DNA from 2 places in the Staphylococcus ursi genome. Region 1 is predicted to be linked to the other one. Evidence: a T-box and tRNA genes for the amino acid it is inferred to sense, from the RefSeq annotation. Region 1 holds a T-box; the other holds one or more tRNA genes.
The links. The T-box of region 1 lies ahead of leuS (leucine--tRNA ligase). A T-box ahead of a tRNA ligase gene usually reads a tRNA of that ligase, here a tRNA-Leu.

Region 1 (4,426 bases):
CATCTTCGCGTACATCGATAATATTTACCGGTTCTGAACTTAAAACAATCTCTTTTAATTCATCTGTAGTCATTTCTTTCATTATCCTCTACGCTCCCTTATTCATCATTATTTTGCGACAATATTCACCAATTTTTGTGGAACTGCAATGACTTTCTTAATCTCTTTACCCTCAATTGCAGCTTTAATGTTGTCATTGGCTAGCGCTGTCGCTTCCATATCCTCTTTACTCATATCTTTCGGGATTTCGATTTTAGCACGTACTTTACCATTCACTTGAACGACGATTTCCACGACATCTTCTTCTAATAACGATGGATCGAAACTTGGCCATGGTTGATAAGTAATCGTTGTGTCGTGTCCTAAAATTGACCATATTTCCTCACCGATATGCGGTGCGATAGGTGCTAACATTTTCACAAAACCTTCTGCATAGGCTTTAGAAATGTGTTCAACCTTATAACATTCATTAATAAAGACCATCAATTGACTAATCGCCGTATTGAAGCTCAATGATTCGAAATCTTCAGTGACCTTTTTAACTGTTTGATGGTACACCGTTTGTAATGCTGGTGTGTCATCTTCAATCACTTTAGCCGTTAACTGTCCTGCTTCAGTTAAAAATAAACGCCATATACGATCTAAGAATCGACGTGAACCATCTAAACCATTTTCACTCCAAGCAATTGAAGCTTCTAACGGTCCCATAAACATTTCGTATAAACGTAAAGTATCGGCACCGTGTGAACGAACGATATCGTCTGGATTCACAACATTACCTTTTGATTTGCTCATTTTTTCGTTACCTTCACCTAAAATCATACCTTGGTTGAATAATTTTTGGAAAGGCTCAGATGTAGGGACAACTCCTAAATCATAAAGAACTTTGTGCCAGAAACGTGCATATAATAAGTGCAACACGGCATGCTCAACACCACCGATATAAAGGTCAACAGGCAACCAATGTTTGAGCTTTTCAGGGTCAGCTAACATTTGATCATTATTAGGGTCGATATAACGCAAGTAATACCAACAGCTACCCGCCCATTGTGGCATTGTGTTAGTTTCACGACGACCTTTCATACCTGTTTCAGGATCAACGACATTCACAAAATCATCAATATTTGCAAGTGGTGATTCACCTGTACCTGAAGGCTTAATTTCATCTGTTTTAGGAAGTAATAATGGCAATTCGTTTTCCGGTACAGTTGTCATTGAGCCGTTTTCCCAATGAATAATCGGAATCGGTTCACCCCAATAACGTTGGCGACTAAATAACCAGTCACGGAGTTTATAATTCACTTTCTTCTCTCCAAGACCTTTAGCTTCTAATAGCGCAATGGCTTTTGCAATCGCCGCTTCATTGTTCAGACCGTCTAATTCACCAGACTGAACATGTGGACCGTCACCTGTGTAATATGGTGTCTCTGCATCGTTTTCAATGACTGTCACAACTGGTAAATCAAATGTTGTTGCAAATTCGTAGTCTCTTTCATCATGTGCTGGAACTGCCATCACAGCCCCTGTACCATATGAAGCTAACACATAATCAGCAATCCAAATAGGAACTTGCTCACCTGTAAATGGATGAATCGCATAGGCCCCTGTGAAGACACCTGTCTTTTCTTTCGCAAGATCTGTACGTTCTAAGTCCGATTTTTTCGCAGCTTCATCTTGATAATGCTTTACTTTTTCATATTGTTGCGGTGTCGTAATCCGGTTCACTAAAGCATGTTCAGGACTTAACACTAAAAATGTTGCACCGTAAATCGTATCTGGACGTGTTGTAAATACTTCAATCGGTGTGTCAATATTTTCGACTTTAAAGTTCACTTTTGCCCCTTCAGAACGGCCAATCCAGTTACGTTGCATGTCTTTAATCGACTCAGGCCAATCGAGTGTATCTAAGTCTTCAAGTAAACGATCCGCATATTCTGTAATTTTCAATACCCATTGTTTCATCGGGCGTCGAACAACAGGATAGCCACCACGTTCTGATACACCATCTACCACTTCTTCATTAGATAGAACTGTACCTAACGCTTCACACCAGTTCACCGGAATTTCATCAATATAAGCTAATCCTTTTTTATAAAGTTGAATAAAAATCCATTGTGTCCATTTATAATATTCAGGGTCTGTCGTACTTACTTCACGATCCCAATCATAACTAAAGCCAAGTTCTTGAATTTGACGCTTAAATGTTTGAATGTTACGTTTTGTAAATGCCGATGGGTCATTTCCAGTATCAAGTGCATACTGTTCAGCAGGTAATCCAAACGCATCCCACCCCATAGGATGTAACACGTTGTAACCTTGCATACGTTTATAACGTGACAAAATGTCTGTTGCTGTATAACCTTCTGGATGCCCCACATGTAGCCCTGCACCTGATGGATAAGGGAACATATCTAACGCATAAAATTTCTTCTGCCCGATATTATCTTCTGTTTTAAACGTTTTGTTCTCTAGCCAATACGTTTGCCACTTTTTTTCGACTTCTTGATGATTGTAACTCACAATTAAATCCTCCTCATTCATAAAAAGACACCTCAAACTATTCATATATGCTAAGGGACGACTTTTGCCGCGGTACCACCCTCATTCACTCCTGGAAGTGCACTTCATTTTAAATAGTAAGAGATGTCATTTATTTTTCATTATTTATCGGCAAGTTCACTTAAAGTTTTTCGTTAGTTCGCACCACCACTAACTCTCTGTGGAAACCCTTTTAAGATACTACTCCAGTACAGCACGACCACATGCTTAATTCATAATCAACTACTATATTATGCAATTTAGCACAAAGATGCAAGTGTCATTTACTGTGATTAACGATATAACGTTTTCTGATCAACTTTTCTATCATAAATCGAAAGGAATACCATGGCGATTAGGAGTAAACCTATCATAGACAAAAACATGATTTGCATATTGAATACATCGACGAGTATCCCACCAACTAACGGACCGAAAGCTTTTCCCACTGTTGACGCGGAATTCACAATCCCTTGATAGACCCCTTTTCTACCTTTAGGCGCTAAATTGTTAGCAATCGTCGGTACAGCAGGCCAAACGAACATTTCTGCAAATGTCATAATGACCATCCCTACAACGAAAATTGAAAATGATGTCGCAAAACTTGTCACGAAAAATGACAGTATGAACACGACTAATCCAAAGTAAAGTTGCTTTTTCAGTTGCCCTTTAATGAGGTGAATAATCGGTAATATTAAAGGTTGTCCCACTAAAATGAGCACACCGTTAACTGTCCATAACAAACTATATTGACTCATAGAAATACCGATACTTTGTGTAAATGAAGCAATGGTTGTTTGCCATTGTACGTAAGCAATCCAACATAACGCAAACATCACACATAATAAAATGAGTGCTGTGAAATGTTTCTTGTTTTGAATATGCGCCACATTTTCCAACGTTTCTTGATGTTTAACCGTCGCTTGATAATCTATTTTAAATTGAAATAACGCGATAAAGAAGAAAATAACATACATCGCCAAATTCGCCATAAAAATGTAATTAAAGCTCAGTTCAGCAACAAAACCACCTAGCGCTGCACCTAATGCAACACCGATATTTTGTGCTAAGTAAATCGCATTAAACGTTTGTCTTCCCCCTTGCGGCCACACTGCTCCAGCCATCGCATATATAGCAGGGATAATCATACCACCGCCAAAACCGAGCATAATGAGCCAAATAGCATACCAAGGCCAACCGTGAAAGAAATTTAATAAAATGGTGGCACACAAACTCACGATCGTGCCTAACATAATTGTCCGATAGCCTCCAAGTTTATCGAACAATGTCCCACCAAGTAAATTTCCTACAATCATTCCAAATGAATTGACCATCAGTACCAGTCCGGCAGTACTTAATGATTTGCCGAGTTCCTCATTCATATAAATCGTATTCAACGGCCATAAAAAACTCGCACCTGTGATATTAATCGCCATCCCAATGACGAGCCACCATATTTCTCTAGGCATATTCACTGATGTTTCACTCCTTTTCTCTCTAGCTCACACTATAACACGTTATGATGAAAATATGTTAAAATCTTCAAATACTGTTTAAGAAAAATGACGAATACGATATGATAAAAACAGTTTAAACATAGAAAGTCGAAAGGAAGATTGTGATGGGCACTTATTTCCCATATGCTTTTGAAAAGAAACGATATCACACTTTAAATTATCATCTGAAAAATAAATTTGGTCAAAAAATATTTAAAGTTGCTTTAGATGGTGGTTTTGATTGCCCTAATAGAGACGGTACTGTTGCACATGGCGGTTGTACTTTTTGTTCAGCAGCAGGGAGTGGTGACTTTGCTGGTAACCGTGCCGACGCTATCGAAGTGCAATTTAAAGAGATTAAAAATAAAATGCACGAAAAATGGCATGAAGGT
Region 2 (4,426 bases), 1.4 Mb from region 1:
AGGTGTTTCTACACGCCATAACCCAGAATTTACAATGATTGAATTGTATGAAGCGTATGCAGACTACAAAGATATTATGTCATTAACTGAAGAGTTAGTTGCACACATCGCACGTCGCGTATTAGGCACAACCTCAGTTCAATACGGTGATGAAACAATTAATTTAGAACCACAGTGGCGTAGATTACACATGGTTGATGCTGTTAAAGAAGCGACAGGTGTAGACTTTTATGAAGTGAAATCAGACGAAGAAGCACATGAATTAGCGAAAGTGCACGGCATTGAAATAGATGACAATATGAAGTACGGTCATATCTTAAATGAATTTTTCGAACAAAAAGTAGAAGAAACTTTAATTCAACCGACATTTATTTATGGTCATCCAATTGAAATCTCTCCTTTAGCTAAGAAAAATCCTGAAGATCCACGTTTCACCGATCGTTTTGAGTTGTTTATTGTAGGCCGAGAACATGCGAATGCGTTCACAGAATTAAATGACCCTATTGATCAACGTCAACGCTTTGAAGCACAATTAGTAGAAAAAGAACAAGGTAACGACGAAGCGCATGAAATGGATGAAGATTTCATCGAAGCGTTAGAATATGGTATGCCGCCAACAGGTGGATTAGGTATCGGTATTGACCGTCTCGTGATGTTATTAACGAATTCTCCATCTATTCGTGACGTGTTATTATTCCCATATATGCGTCAAAAATAAGATGTATCATAAAACGCTTGTACATTGACTTTTCAGTGTACTGGCGTTTTTTTAGATTTAGTAAAGGTGAATTGAGTGAACATAAGGGGAGTTTGGGGCATTTCATATTGCAATGTGTAAGCGAGAGAATACTATAATGTATGAGAAGGTTAAGTAGTACGATGCATGGAGAGTAGATATGCCGAGACTTTATATGTTTGCCAGATGATGGGGGCTAGAAGCGGTCATGCAAATCATCTTAAATTTATTTTTAAAAAAGACTCAAAAAGTATTGACTTTAAAATGATAATTGAGTATTATATAAAAGTCGTCAAATTGAGTGGCAAACCAAATTTAAAATGTTTGTAAAAAACTTAAACAAAGTGTAAAATTAACTATTGAAAAGTATTTGCAAAACATGTATTATAAAAAGGTAGCCGACAAGCTACTTAATAAAATAATTATTGTCTGGTGACAATGGCAAAGAGGTCACACCTGTTCCCATGCCGAACACAGAAGTTAAGCTCTTTAGCGCCGATGGTAGTCGGACTTACGTTCCGCGAGAGTAGGACGTTGCCAGGCATTACATATGGAGAATTAGCTCAGCTGGGAGAGCATCTGCCTTACAAGCAGAGGGTCGGCGGTTCGATCCCGTCATTCTCCACCATTGCCGGCCTAGCTCAATTGGTAGAGCAACTGACTTGTAATCAGTAGGTTGGGGGTTCAAGTCCTCTGGCCGGCACCATTTTATGAGCCATTAGCTCAGTTGGTAGAGCATCTGACTTTTAATCAGAGGGTCAGAGGTTCGAATCCTCTATGGCTCATCATTCGAATACTATTGAGCAGAAGTAGTTCAGCGGTAGAATACGACCTTGCCAAGGTCGGGGTCGCGGGTTCGAATCCCGTCTTCTGCTCCATTATTTTTGCCGGGGTGGCGGAACTGGCAGACGCACAGGACTTAAAATCCTGCGGTGAGAGATCACCGTACCGGTTCGATTCCGGTCCTCGGCACCATCTTTAATAATGCGCCCGTAGCTCAATTGGATAGAGCGTTTGACTACGGATCAAAAGGTTATGGGTTCGACTCCTATCGGGCGCGCCATTTTAATAACGGGAAGTAGCTCAGCTTGGTAGAGCACTTGGTTTGGGACCAAGGGGTCGCAGGTTCAAATCCTGTCTTCCCGACTTCTGTAAAATAATATGGGGGCTTAGCTCAGCTGGGAGAGCGCCTGCTTTGCACGCAGGAGGTCAGCGGTTCGATCCCGCTAGTCTCCACCATTATATTTTGAAATGAACATTGAAAACTGAATGACAATATGTCAACGTTAATTCCGATAATTTGAGTACTTCAAAAGTACTTTCAAGAGTGATTGACTTAAACAATCAACGAGCTATATCAAGCTTACTTCTTTTATGGAGAGTTTGATCCTGGCTCAGGATGAACGCTGGCGGCGTGCCTAATACATGCAAGTCGAGCGAACAGATGAGGAGCTTGCTCCTTTGATGTTAGCGGCGGACGGGTGAGTAACACGTGGGTAACCTACCTATAAGACTGGAATAACTCCGGGAAACCGGGGCTAATGCCGGATAACATGTTGAACCGCATGGTTCTACAGTGAAAGACGGTCTTGCTGTCACTTATAGATGGACCCGCGCCGTATTAGCTAGTTGGTGGGGTAACGGCCTACCAAGGCGACGATACGTAGCCGACCTGAGAGGGTGATCGGCCACACTGGAACTGAGACACGGTCCAGACTCCTACGGGAGGCAGCAGTAGGGAATCTTCCGCAATGGGCGAAAGCCTGACGGAGCAACGCCGCGTGAGTGATGAAGGTCTTCGGATCGTAAAGCTCTGTTGTTAGGGAAGAACAAATGTGTAAGTAACTGTGCACATCTTGACGGTACCTAACCAGAAAGCCACGGCTAACTACGTGCCAGCAGCCGCGGTAATACGTAGGTGGCAAGCGTTATCCGGAATTATTGGGCGTAAAGCGCGCGTAGGCGGTTTTTTAAGTCTGATGTGAAAGCCCACGGCTCAACCGTGGAGGGTCATTGGAAACTGGAAAACTTGAGTGCAGAAGAGGAAAGTGGAATTCCATGTGTAGCGGTGAAATGCGCAGAGATATGGAGGAACACCAGTGGCGAAGGCGGCTTTCTGGTCTGTAACTGACGCTGATGTGCGAAAGCGTGGGGATCAAACAGGATTAGATACCCTGGTAGTCCACGCCGTAAACGATGAGTGCTAAGTGTTAGGGGGTTTCCGCCCCTTAGTGCTGCAGCTAACGCATTAAGCACTCCGCCTGGGGAGTACGGTCGCAAGACTGAAACTCAAAGGAATTGACGGGGACCCGCACAAGCGGTGGAGCATGTGGTTTAATTCGAAGCAACGCGAAGAACCTTACCAAATCTTGACATCCTTTGACCGCTCTAGAGATAGAGTTTTCCTCTTCGGAGGACAAAGTGACAGGTGGTGCATGGTTGTCGTCAGCTCGTGTCGTGAGATGTTGGGTTAAGTCCCGCAACGAGCGCAACCCTTGAGCTTAGTTGCCATCATTCAGTTGGGCACTCTAAGTTGACTGCCGGTGACAAACCGGAGGAAGGTGGGGATGACGTCAAATCATCATGCCCCTTATGATTTGGGCTACACACGTGCTACAATGGACAATACAAAGGGCAGCAAAACCGCGAGGTCAAGCAAATCCCATAAAGTTGTTCTCAGTTCGGATTGTAGTCTGCAACTCGACTACATGAAGCTGGAATCGCTAGTAATCGTAGATCAGCATGCTACGGTGAATACGTTCCCGGGTCTTGTACACACCGCCCGTCACACCACGAGAGTTTGTAACACCCGAAGCCGGTGGAGTAACCATTTGGAGCTAGCCGTCGAAGGTGGGACAAATGATTGGGGTGAAGTCGTAACAAGGTAGCCGTATCGGAAGGTGCGGCTGGATCACCTCCTTTCTAAGGATAATATACGGAATATCACCATTAGGTGATAAGCGGATTAACGTGACATATTGTATTCAGTTTTGAATGCTCATTTATTTGAGGATTCAGAATGATTTGTACATTGAAAACTAGATAAGTAAGTATAGATTTTACCAAGCAAAACCGAGTGACAAGCGTTTAAAAGCTTGAAACAAAAATTATCGCTAGTCGTCATTTGACGACTCACATAATTAATAACTGGTGATGGTAAGCATCGTATTTTGATTGCACAAACGTTGATGAAAACGCTTGTCAGTCAACGCATTTCTTGATGAGCGCAGTGAAGTTTACTTTTCGTAAATGAACAAGCAAAGAAAGAAATAAGGAAGAATGCGAGCGTTTATCATAACGTTTAGATTAAGTTATTAAGGGCGCACGGTGGATGCCTTGGCACTAGAAGCCGATGAAGGACGTTACTAACGACGATATGCTTTGGGGAGCTGTAAGTAAGCTTTGATCCAGAGATTTCCGAATGGGGAAACCCAGCACGAGTTATGTCGTGTTATCTGCATGTGAATACATAGCATGCAAGAAGGCAGACCCGGAGAACTGAAACATCTTAGTACCCGGAGGAAGAGAAAGAAAAATCGATTCCCTGAGTAGCGGCGAGCGAAACGGGAAGAGCCCAAACCAATAAGCTTGCTTATTGGGGTTGTAGGACACTCTGTACGGAGTTACAAAAGAATTTGTTAGACGAATAACCTGGAAAGGTTAATCATAGAAGGTAATAATCCTGTAGTC

Region 2: it encodes a tRNA-Leu, which carries the amino acid that the T-box ahead of leuS (leucine--tRNA ligase) is inferred to sense. The anticodon was not compared.

Annotation. Positions count from the first base shown of each region.
Region 1 covers NZ_CP048279.1:1,320,930-1,325,355, reverse strand. Annotated here, with positions in the region: gene GZH82_RS06160 (rhodanese-like domain-containing protein) at 1-82, opposite strand, end outside; gene leuS (leucine--tRNA ligase) at 109-2,523, opposite strand; T-box leader at 2,571-2,762, opposite strand; gene GZH82_RS06150 (MDR family MFS transporter) at 2,832-4,007, opposite strand; gene mnmL (tRNA modification radical SAM protein MnmL/YtqA) at 4,160-4,426, shown strand, end outside.
Region 2 covers NZ_CP048279.1:2,680,113-2,684,538, reverse strand. Annotated here, with positions in the region: gene lysS (lysine--tRNA ligase) at 1-718, shown strand, start outside; rRNA gene rrf (5S ribosomal RNA) at 1,165-1,279, shown strand; tRNA gene GZH82_RS12780 (tRNA-Val) at 1,289-1,364, shown strand; tRNA gene GZH82_RS12775 (tRNA-Thr) at 1,367-1,442, shown strand; tRNA gene GZH82_RS12770 (tRNA-Lys) at 1,449-1,521, shown strand; tRNA gene GZH82_RS12765 (tRNA-Gly) at 1,540-1,614, shown strand; tRNA gene GZH82_RS12760 (tRNA-Leu) at 1,623-1,711, shown strand; tRNA gene GZH82_RS12755 (tRNA-Arg) at 1,723-1,799, shown strand; tRNA gene GZH82_RS12750 (tRNA-Pro) at 1,809-1,882, shown strand; tRNA gene GZH82_RS12745 (tRNA-Ala) at 1,900-1,975, shown strand; rRNA gene GZH82_RS12740 (16S ribosomal RNA) at 2,108-3,658, shown strand; rRNA gene GZH82_RS12735 (23S ribosomal RNA) at 4,041-4,426, shown strand, end outside.